Regions from separate parts of the Streptomyces sp. NPDC049837 genome, predicted to be linked through region 1. Evidence: riboswitches for the same ligand, from Rfam matches in the RefSeq annotation. Region 1 holds a riboswitch; the other holds the start of a gene.
The links. Region 1 has a riboswitch for cyclic di-AMP ahead of AB0J57_RS06570 (LysM peptidoglycan-binding domain-containing protein). Riboswitches for the same ligand answer to the same signal wherever they lie in the genome.
Positions count from the first base shown of each region.

Region 2: linked by a shared signal. The riboswitch ahead of AB0J57_RS05180 (C40 family peptidase) and the one ahead of AB0J57_RS06570 (LysM peptidoglycan-binding domain-containing protein) in region 1 are both predicted to bind cyclic di-AMP.

Region 1 is NZ_JBFAMP010000002.1:451,175-456,261, reverse strand. Features, by position in the region: gene AB0J57_RS06585 (endonuclease/exonuclease/phosphatase family protein) at 1-560, shown strand, start outside; gene AB0J57_RS06580 (transcriptional regulator) at 771-1,493, shown strand; gene AB0J57_RS06575 (nucleobase:cation symporter-2 family protein) at 1,736-3,154, opposite strand; cyclic di-AMP (ydaO/yuaA leader) riboswitch at 3,708-3,905, shown strand; gene AB0J57_RS06570 (LysM peptidoglycan-binding domain-containing protein) at 3,910-4,695, shown strand.
Region 2 is NZ_JBFAMP010000002.1:120,140-125,226, forward strand. Features, by position in the region: gene AB0J57_RS05155 (helix-turn-helix transcriptional regulator) at 1-299, opposite strand, end outside; gene AB0J57_RS05160 (ATP-binding protein) at 561-992, shown strand; gene AB0J57_RS05165 (LysR family transcriptional regulator) at 1,025-1,933, opposite strand; gene AB0J57_RS05170 (LysE family translocator) at 2,008-2,637, shown strand; gene AB0J57_RS05175 (DUF6328 family protein) at 2,573-3,121, opposite strand; gene AB0J57_RS05180 (C40 family peptidase) at 3,163-3,639, opposite strand; cyclic di-AMP (ydaO/yuaA leader) riboswitch at 3,644-3,848, opposite strand; gene AB0J57_RS05185 (hypothetical protein) at 4,145-4,471, opposite strand; gene AB0J57_RS05190 (ATP-dependent Clp protease proteolytic subunit) at 4,475-5,087, opposite strand, start outside.

The sequences.
Region 1 (5,087 bases):
TCGACGCGAACGCGGTGGCGGTACGGGCGGGCCGGCCGGTCCCGTACTCGCCCGCCGAGGTGCGTGACGCCGAGTCGGGCGCGCAACTGCCACAGGTGACGGACATCATCCGCGAGCAGTTGCCCGCCATGCTGGCCGGCAACACCGATCCGGTGATCCTCGCCGGAGACCTCAACACCCTGCCGGCCGCCGACTGGACGTCCCGGTACGCCGGGTGCCCGGACCACTTCGGCCTGCGTTACGCGCTGCGTGCCACCAAGGTGGTGACCGACGCCGGGTTCACCGACACCTACCGGGCCGCGAACCCGGACGTCTGCGCGGCCGCCGGCCGGACGTGGAGTCCGCTGCCCGAGTACGACTACATGATCACGCCGGACCGGATCGACTTCGTGTTCGCGCGGGGAGCGGGCGTCTCGGTGGCCGGGTCCCACACGGTCGACACCCGCCTTCCGCAGCACGGACCTGGCCCCTTCTACTCGGACCACGCCGCCGTCGTCACCTCGTTGCGCATAGACGCCGGGGCGGGGGTGTCCGACTACCGGCCGGCAGCTTCCGGCTAACGGACAGCCACCCTTCGATCAGGGAGAGGATTGGACCGTTCATCCGCCCTTTACACCCCATAAAGCGGAGTACACCTTGCGATCGAAGGGAAATCTGGGCATTCGCACGAGTCGGCCATCTGTTAATCTGCCCGCTCCTGGATGTTCATCCACCGGTCCCCTCTCCCCCAAGCGCCCTACGCTCGCCGGGTGCAGCGAGGTGTTTCATTCGTGTACAGCACTCCGTTCTCCCCCGCGGAGGCCAGAGCGGCGCGGGCCCGCATGGGCCTGAGCACCGTTCAGGTCGCCCATTCCATGGCCGCGTGCGGCGTCCCGGTCCACCCCGACCTGGTCGCCGCCTGGGAGCAGGGCTCCCACGTCCCGTCGGAGCCCCAGCTCTTCGCCCTCGCCGATGTGCTGTGGTGCTCGTCCACCACGCTGATGGGCGTCGAGCCGCGCACGCTGGCCGAGCACCGACTGGCCCGGCAACTGAGCGCGGAGCGGCTGGCCTACCGGATCGGGATGGACCCGGCCGAGTACCGGAAGGCGGAGGCGGCGCAGCAGTGGGACGGCGACCTGCGGCAGACCAGGGCGCTGGTGGACGCCCTCGGTCTGTCGCTGCGCAAGCTGGTCGGCATCATGGGCCGCGGCGAGGAACTGGCCGGGCACCTGCGCTCGGCCATCGACGGCCGCTGGAAGGTCCACGTGGCGCCCGTGGCCGAGATCGTGGTGGTCAACGAGACGCTGGTGGGCGACGCGCTGCGCACGATGCACGCGGAGTTCGCGGAGTTCTCCGAGCGCTACATGGGCCATCTGGTCGCTCGCAACGACGACTCCCGCCTCAAGGAGGTCGCCGCCGAGCGCTCGGCCTACCTGCACCGGCTGGTCGACCACTTCTGGGAGCTGATCGGCGACGTGGGCGAGGAGCCCCCGTTCGACGCGACGGGCCGCTGAGCCCGCCCGTGCGGTCCACCCGCTGTGCCCGCCCCATGCGGACCGCCCGCTGCGCTGAGCCCGCCCGCGCGGTCCACCCGCTCTGCCCGCCCCGTGCGGTCCACCCGCTCTGCCCGCCCCATGCGGACCGCCCGCTGTGCCCGCCCCATGCGGACCGCCCGGTGCGGACGCCCGCCCGGGCCGGAGTCGGCGGCCGGCCCGGCGGGCGGAGGCTCGGGGCGGCACGGGACGGCCCACCGGGGTCAGAGCCTGGCGGCGCCGACCGGCGGTGGCGGCGTGCCGTCGTCCTCGTAGTCCTCCCAGTCGATCTCCATCGCCCTGCGGCGCGAGAACGCGTTGAAGAACAGGTTCAGCACGATCGCCGTGAGGCCACCCAGGGTGATACCGCTGTCGAGGACGGCACGCACGTCGTCCGGCATGCGGTCGAAGAACGGCGCGACCGCCGTGGGGAGCAGGGCGGCGCCCAGGCTGACGGCGAGGATGAGGGCGTTGCGCTCCTCGCGCAGGTCGACCTTGCCCAGGATCTGGATGCCGACCGTGGCGACCATGCCGAACATCGCGATGGCCGCGCCGCCGAGCACGGGGTGCGGCACCGCGGCGACCAGGCTTCCGGCCTTCGGCAGGAGCCCCAGCGCGATCATGAAGATACCGGCCGCGACCACCACGAAACGACTCATCACCTTTGACATCCGGACAAGTCCGATGTTCTCGGCGAAGGCCACATACGGGAACGAATTCAGTACGCCACCGAGAACGGTCGCCACACCGTCGGCGCGCAGCGCGCGCGTGACGGTGTCGCTGTCGACCTTCTTACGGGTGATCTCGCCGATCGCGTACACATCACCGGTCGTCTCGACCATCGTGATCAGCATGACCACGACCATGGCGATGATGGGCAGCAGTTCGAACTTCGGCATGCCGTAGTGGAAGGGCGTGCTGACGCCGAACCAGTCGGCGTCCTTCACGGCGCCGAAGTGCGCGTCGCCGAGCAGCCAGGCGACGGCGGTGCCGGCGACGAGCCCGATGAGGACGGCGAGGCTGCTGAGGAACGGCTTTCCGACGCGGACCACGGCGAGGATGAGCAGCAGGGTGCCGAGGGCGTACGCCAGGTTCTTCCCGGAGCCGTATTCGGGCTCCCCCATGAGGTGCGCGCCGCCGGCCGCGTCCTGGAGCCCCACGGGTATCAGGGTCATGCCGATGATGGTGAGGATCGTGCCGATGACGATCGGCGGGAAGTACTTCACCAACTTCCCGAAAAAGGGCGCGAAAAGGAATGTCGCGATACCGGCGGTGATGACCGCGCCGTAGACCACCAGCAGACCGGCCGTACCGCCACCCGCGCCGATGCCGATGGCGACCATGGGTGAGACGGCGGTGAAGGTGACGCCCTGGACCAGGGGCAGCCTGGCGCCGACCTTCCAGACGCCGAGCGCCTGGATGATCGAGGCGATACCACAGGTCAGCAGGTCCGCGTTGATCAGGTAGACCAGCTCTTCCCGGGACAGCCCCAGGGCGTTGCCGAGGAGTACGGGGACGATGACCGCCGCCGCGTAGAACGCGAGGATGTGCTGGAAGCCGTAGAGGGTGAGTTTGGGGAGGGGAAGCAGCTCGTCGACGGGATGCGTCTGCTTGCCGGAGTGCTGTCGGGAGACTCGTGCCATCTCTGCCTTGCCTTCGCGAGGTAGGTGAATGAGAGAAGGGCCAACACCTCGAGTCCCGGGTGACAGGACGAGGGCTCGTCGGCCCGTACGGAGCCGACGTCTGGCGGAGTTGCCGACATCACGTCGCCCTGCACTGCAATGTGCGTCCTGGTTGACAGGACATCCTTCGATCGACCTGGCCAGGACCGTTTTGTCCTGGGATCCACAGGGGAGCCGATCGGGGCGCTCACCTTAGTTCACGCCTGGTGTTCCTCGCGAGTAACCGGCGGCGCCACCCACTCCCGGGCACCTTCCGCCCCATTTTCTCCCTTATAGGCGTTTCATGACTAAAGCCGACACCGCCCATATTGCGTAGAACATAAGCGACTTGTCACCCCACATTGCCGCGCGTGACAAGAATCACCGCCCCGCACCGGTGCCTCGGCGTTCCCGGGGCCTTGTTTCGGCTTTTCAGCAGCAAAGTTGACGGCCCGCCAGGTGCGCGGAGAAGGGCCCGGGCATTCAATTCCAGCCTTGTTCCCCGCGACCCCTCTCGCTTACGGTCACCCTCAATCCGGATGGACCGCCGAATCCTGCCGCCGTCCGGAAACCGCACCCACCACTCACGTACGTACGGCAGGAGCGGGGGACCCAGGTAAGCCGCCGGTCCGGGGAACACCGGAACGGCTCGGGGTGAAGCCGCGCTGACACCGCGGCCGGGCATCTCCAGTCCGAACCCGACAGCTCACCTCGCAGGCGACGGAGAGGAACGCCCCATGCCCGCAAAGGGTAAGCACCGCCGTCCCAAGAACAGTCCGCTCACCCGCCGATTCGTCGCCGCGGGAACGGGTGGCGCCGCACTCGCGCTCCCCATGATCGGTGCCACCACCGCCGCGGCCGCGCCGACCAGCGCCGCGCACTCGGTGACCGCCGGCATCACGGCCGCCGCTCCGGCCGCCGCGCCCGCCGCCGCCAAGAAGGCCGCCGCCCCCCGAACGCACACCGTCGTCGCCGGCGAGTCCCTCTCCAAGATCGCGAGGGACCACGGGGTGAGCGGTGGCTGGAAGAAGCTCTACGAGGACAACCGGAAGGCCGTCGGCGCCGACCCGTCCCTGATCCGCCCCGGCCTCAAGCTGACCATCGGCGCCAAGGCCCCGGCCCAGCGCTCCTCGGCGCCCGAGCGGGCCGACCGGTCCGCCGAGCGCAAGGCCGCTCCGGTCGCCGCCAAGGCCGCCTCCTACCCGGACAACCTCGACGGCTGGATCCGGGAGGCGCTGGACATCATGGCGCAGCACGGTATCCCCGGTACGTACGAGGGGATCCACCGCAACATCATGCGCGAGTCCTCGGGCAACCCCCTCGCCATCAACAACTGGGACATCAACGCCATCAACGGCACGCCCTCCAAGGGCCTCCTCCAGGTCATCGCGCCGACCTTCGAGGCCTACCACGTGCCGGGCACGGCGAACGACGCCTACGACCCGGTCGCCAACATCGTCGCCGCCTGCAACTACGCGGCGGACCGGTACGGCTCCATCGACAACGTCAACGGTCCGTACTGACCGACCCGCTTCTCCCCGCCGGGGCCGGCCGCGACGCACGCGGCCGGCCCCGGCGGCGTTCCGGCACGATTCCGTGTCAACCGGACACAAGGCGGCGCGCCGGGCGGATTGCCATTCGGCCGGTTTCCCACCCCGGCGCGGATTTTCCTGTGAAGCGTTGGTGAATTGGGTCTTCATATCCCTCCGGCGATATCCCGCTGACCTTGCCGAACCGCCTCCACGTAACTCCACACACGGTGATCGCCGGTTGACCGAAAGGGTCCCTTGACCATGGTGCGGGCGGCGAACCAGACTCACACGGGCACTCAGGCATCAGGAGCCATCAGCAGGCGCGCATGCCAATGGCCCTGCGAGACCGATATCGCACGGGGTGTGTGACGGGGGAAAGACCG
Region 2 (5,087 bases), 330 kb from region 1:
AGCACGCCCCGGTACGCGTGCCACCACCCCGTCCCGCCGCCGTCCGCCGCCGCCCCCGCCAACGCCGCCAACAGGGCGCGCAGCCGCGGCTCGTGGACGCCGTAGGCATCGAGCAGCTTCGCCACGTCCGCACCCGTGACCCCGCTCGTCCCCGTCTCGATCCGGCTCACCTTCGACTGGTGCCAGCCCACCAGCCGCGCCGCCTCACGGCTGGTCAGGCCCGCGGCCAGGCGCAGCCCGCGCAACTCCTCGCCGAGCTTGCGCCGGCGCACCGCCGGGCCGTGCCGACCGCCTCGCATGACCGCCTCCTCCCGCCGTCGGGACCTTTCCGCCACCGGGCCGCCCGCGGTGGGGCCAACCCGTCAGTTTGCCGCCCAAATCCGGTCTCGCGTCGCAGAGTTCACCGCTTCGAGCGACAGATATATGCATATCTTGGTGGATCGCCCCCATCAGGGGCGACATAAGTGGCAGTCTGGCGCGAAGCACAGTCCGAGGCCGTCCCCACAAAACATCCGGTACGTGTCGGAGCCCGGCCCCGGTGGGAAAGGGACAAGGTCGCCATGGCAGACCATCAGGAAGCATCCGTCACTCTGCCGAGCGATCCGGCCTCGGTCTCCGCCGCCCGGAGATACGTGGCGGACGTCCTCGCGGAATGGGGCCTCCCCGGTGAGGCGGAAACGGCCGACACGGTGCGGCTGATCGTCTCCGAACTCGCCACCAACGCCGTTCAGCACACCTTCGGTCAGTCGCCGACGTTCACGGTCGACGTCCGGCTGGAGCGTGACGAACAACTGCGCATCGGCGTCACCGACAGCCACCCCCGCTGGCCGCAGCGGCTGCCCGCGGCCGTACAGCAGGACAACGGCCGGGGGATGGTGATCATCCGCTGGCTCACCGCCGAATGCGGCGGCCGTCTCTCGGTCACCCCGACCCCCGAGGGCGGCAAGACCGTCTGGATCGCCCTCCCCTGGACGGTCCCGGTCCAGACCTGACCCGCTCCCCGCCCTGTGCAGGCGGTCCCTCCCTACGCCCCCCGCCCGAAACCCCCACGCAGCAACGCCCGCAGCGACTGGGCCGCAGGCCCCGACTCGTCGCCCCGGTGCGCCACCGAGATCGTCCGGCGGAACGCGGCCGGTTCCAAGAGGCGCACACCCAGCGGCGCCGGATCCATCGCGGCGACCATCTCCGGTACCACCGCCACCCCCAGGCCCGCGCTGACCAGCGCGCACACCAGCGCGTAGCCCGGCGACTCGCACACCACCGCCGGTCTCGCCCCCGCCTCGCGCAGGGCCCCCTCCACACCCCGCCGCGCCGGATGCGCCGGGGCACTGCTGATCAGCGGCTGGTCCGCCAGCTCGGCCACCGCCAGCCGTCCCGAGCCCTCGGCCAGGACATGACCCGGCGCGGTCACCAGCACCAGCTCCTCGACCAGCAGCGGCTCCAGGAACACGCCCGTCGGCGGCGGCTCGGCGCCGGCCGGCTCGTACGCGTGCGTCAGCGCCAGATCGACCTGCCCGGCCGCCACCGCGGCCACCCCACGCGGCGGCTCGTACTCGGTGACCGCCAGTTCCACGTCCGGGTGGGCGCGCCGGAACGCGCTGAGCACCGGCGGCAGCAGGTGGATGCCCACGGTGGTGAACGTGCCCACCCGCAGCCGGCCGCCCGTCAGACCGTTCAGCAGCGCCAGCTCGTGCCGCGCCCGTTCCATCTCGTCCAGCACCCGGCGCGCCCGCGCCACCAGCACCTCGCCCGCCGCCGTCAGCCTGGCGCCCCGGTGATGGCGCACGAGCAGCGGCGCGCCCGCCTCCCGCTCCAGCTTGGCGAGCTGCTGGGAGAGCGCGGGCGCCGTGTAGCCGAGCCGCCCCGCGGCCCGGGTGATCGAACCGGCTTCCGCGACCGCGACGAGCGCGGCCAGCCGCACGGGGTCGTACATTAAGCGTTCCTTTAGGCAGGCCCTCAAGATTGCAAGTACACGCTAAGGCCTCCGGTGCGTCAGCCTGGGTGACCATGGACGCACAGCTCATCGCCTTCATCGGTGTCGCGGCAGGCATGGTCGCCATGCCGGGCGCCGACTTCACCGTCGTCGTGCGCAACTCGCTGGCCTCCCGCCGCGCCGGTGTGGCGTGCGCGGTGGGCGTCGCGGGCGGGCTGGTCGTCCACACGGCGCTCGCGGTCGCGGGGCTCGCCGCGCTCCTGGTCGCGGTGCCCGTCCTCTACCGGACGCTCCAGATCGCCGGTGGCGCGTACGTCCTCTACCTGGGCGTCCAGGCGGTGCGCAGCGCGCTCAAGGGAGCCGGGACGGGGGCGGTCGAGGGGGAGCCGGCTCTCGGCGTGGGGCGGAGCCTGCGGCAGGGGTTCCTGACCAACGTCCTCAACCCCAAGGCGCCCGTCCTCTTCCTGAGCCTGCTGCCGCAGTTCGTGCCGGACGGGGCGGCCGTGCTGCCGCGCACGCTGCTCCTGGCGTCGATCGTGGTGGTCCTCGCCCTGGTCTGGTTCCCGGCCGTCGCGCTGCTGGTGGACCGGCTGGGGCGGTGGCTGCGACGGCCGCGCACCGCCAGGGCCGTGCAGGGCGTCACCGGTGGTGGACTCGCCGCCCTGGGGGTGTCGCTCCTGGTCGCTCCGGTGGCCGGTCGCTGAGCCCGCGCCGTACGAGATGGGGGAGGAGCCCCCACAGGCCGCCGCACACCAGCAGGGTGAAGGCGCCCGCCGCCAGGCCCTCGGGCCTGCCGTGCACCACGTCCACGACCAGCGACACGGAGCAGGTCAGGGCCAGCGCCAGGACCACGAACCCGATCCTCGCCAGCTTCGACGACACGGCCACGATGCGCGCCTTGGCGCCCCGCTGGAACAGCGAACGGTGCAGTGCGGCCGGGGCGGTGAGCAGCACCGCCGCCACGACGGACAGCAGCAGCGTCACGACGTACATGCCGCGCTGGTACGAGTCGAGCGAGCCGAAGCGGGGCGTGAACGCCAGGGTCAGCAGGAAGGCGAACAGGATCTGGACGCCGGTCTGGGTGACGCGCAGTTCCTGGAGCAGCTCGGCGAAATTGCGGTCGGCGCGCTCCAGGGGCGTCTCGTTGCGCGTCCCGTCGCGCGCGGTGCGGGGGCTCTCGCCGGACATTCCCGACGAGTACCCCCGCACCACGGGTCATGCCCGGAGCATCAGCGGACGCGTCCGTACCAGACCGACTTCGACCAGATCTTGTCCAGCTTGACCACCGAACCCGACTTCGGCGAGTGCCAGATCTTGTTGTTACCCGCGTAGATACCGACGTGGTAGACGTTGCTCCCACGATGGAAGAAGACCAGGTCGCCCTTCTGCCGGCTGGAGGCGGAGATGTGGCGGGTCTTGTTGTACTGCTGCTGTGCCGTGCGCGGCAGCGTCTTGCCGACCTGCTTGTACGAGTAGAGCGTCAGGCCGGAGCAGTCGAACCGGGACGGGCCCGCCGCTCCGTACTTGTACGGTGCGCCCTTCTTGGACGCGGCGATGTTCAGCGCCTTGGTCGCGTGTGCCGGGGCGGCCTGTGCCTCCGATACGGCGCCGGGCGCCAGCATCGGGCCGCCGACGGCGGCGAGGGTGAGTGCCGAGACGGCACCGGCCCGGGACAGCAGAGACGGGACATGAATCTGCGCGGTCATTGCGCAACCCTTCGTCAGCCGCCTGTGAAGGATGACCTGTCGGGTTCGGGCTGGCGAAGTTGCCCGGCCGCTGACGCGGCTTCACCCCAAGGGAGACCGACCGTACGAACACCGTCCGGTCACCCGCACTGCTTGGGTCCTCCACTCCTGCCGATCCACTCCTGTCGACCAGTCATCCGGACGGCGGCAGGACTCGGCGTCCGCCCGGACCGCCCCGCCGCGGTGGCGGGGGCTTGTCGTCGTCAGGGATCTTGACCCATGTCGGGGTGAAATTCCGAGTCGAAACGGCCTTATGTGAGGCTCCTCACGACTGATCCATTCGGGTGGACAGGGCCGATTTGGTGCCCGGCGGCGTGACATCGACGAACCCCGTACCAGGGCCGGAACCTGATATTCCGCCAGATGTGTACACCGGGTGCGCAACTCGCGTCGTACCAAATTCGTCCGGTTGCGTACGCTGAACGAGGGAGCGGTCCTCGTACTCCTGAGCCCATCCGGGGGAGGGCTACGTCGGTCCCACGCCTCGATTCTGAGGCACCGTCACGCGTCCCGCGCGCCGTTCGCCGTCAAGCACCCGCAACGCCCGCGCCAGCGTATGGGCATGCACATCGCTCTCACCGCGCTCATGCATCGAGGTCAGGGCGTCGCGCAGCGCGGTCGCACGCCCGACGAGGGCCTGTGCCGCGCGCAGGGCGCTGTACGTGTGGGTGGCGCGCGCCGGATTGATCCGGCCCAGGAGGTCGACGACTTCGAGCCAACTGTCGACGAACGCGCTTTCGGCGCGGGTCAGTGCGGGGAGCGGTGGCCAGTCCGGAGGTTCGGGAGCCGGCATCGCTCACCTCCCGCGGTTCGGGACGACGTGGTCCGCCAGCCCGTACGCCACGGCGGCGGCCGCGTCGAAGACCGTGTCGCGCTCCAGGTCGGCCTCCACGCGCTCGCGGGTCCGCCCGGTGTGGCGGACCAGCATGTCCGTGAGTTGGCCACGCAGCCGGAGCAACTCCCGCGCGTGGATGTCGAGATCCGTCGGTCGCCCGCGCAACGGCTCCTCGATGGCGGGCTGTTGGACGAGTACGCGGGCGCCGGGCAGGACCATCCGCTTGCCGGGTGCGCCGGCGGCGAGCAGGACGGCGGCGGTCGACGCGGCCTGGCCGATGCAGGTGGTCTCCACGTCGCACGTGACGATCTGCATCGTGTCGTAGATGGCCGACATGGCGCTGATGGGGCCGCCGGGGGAGTTGATGTAGAGCGCGATGTCCCGGTCGGGCGCGGCGTGTTCGAGGTGCAGGAACTGGGCGATGACGTCGTTGGCGGCGGTGTCGTCGATGGGGGTGCCGAGGAAGACGATCCGCTCCTCCAGCAGCTTCCCGTACGGATCGAGCGTGCGGGTGCCGGAACTGGTGCGTTCGGTGAACTCGGGCAGGACGTGGCGCGCGGCGTGGCTCATGACG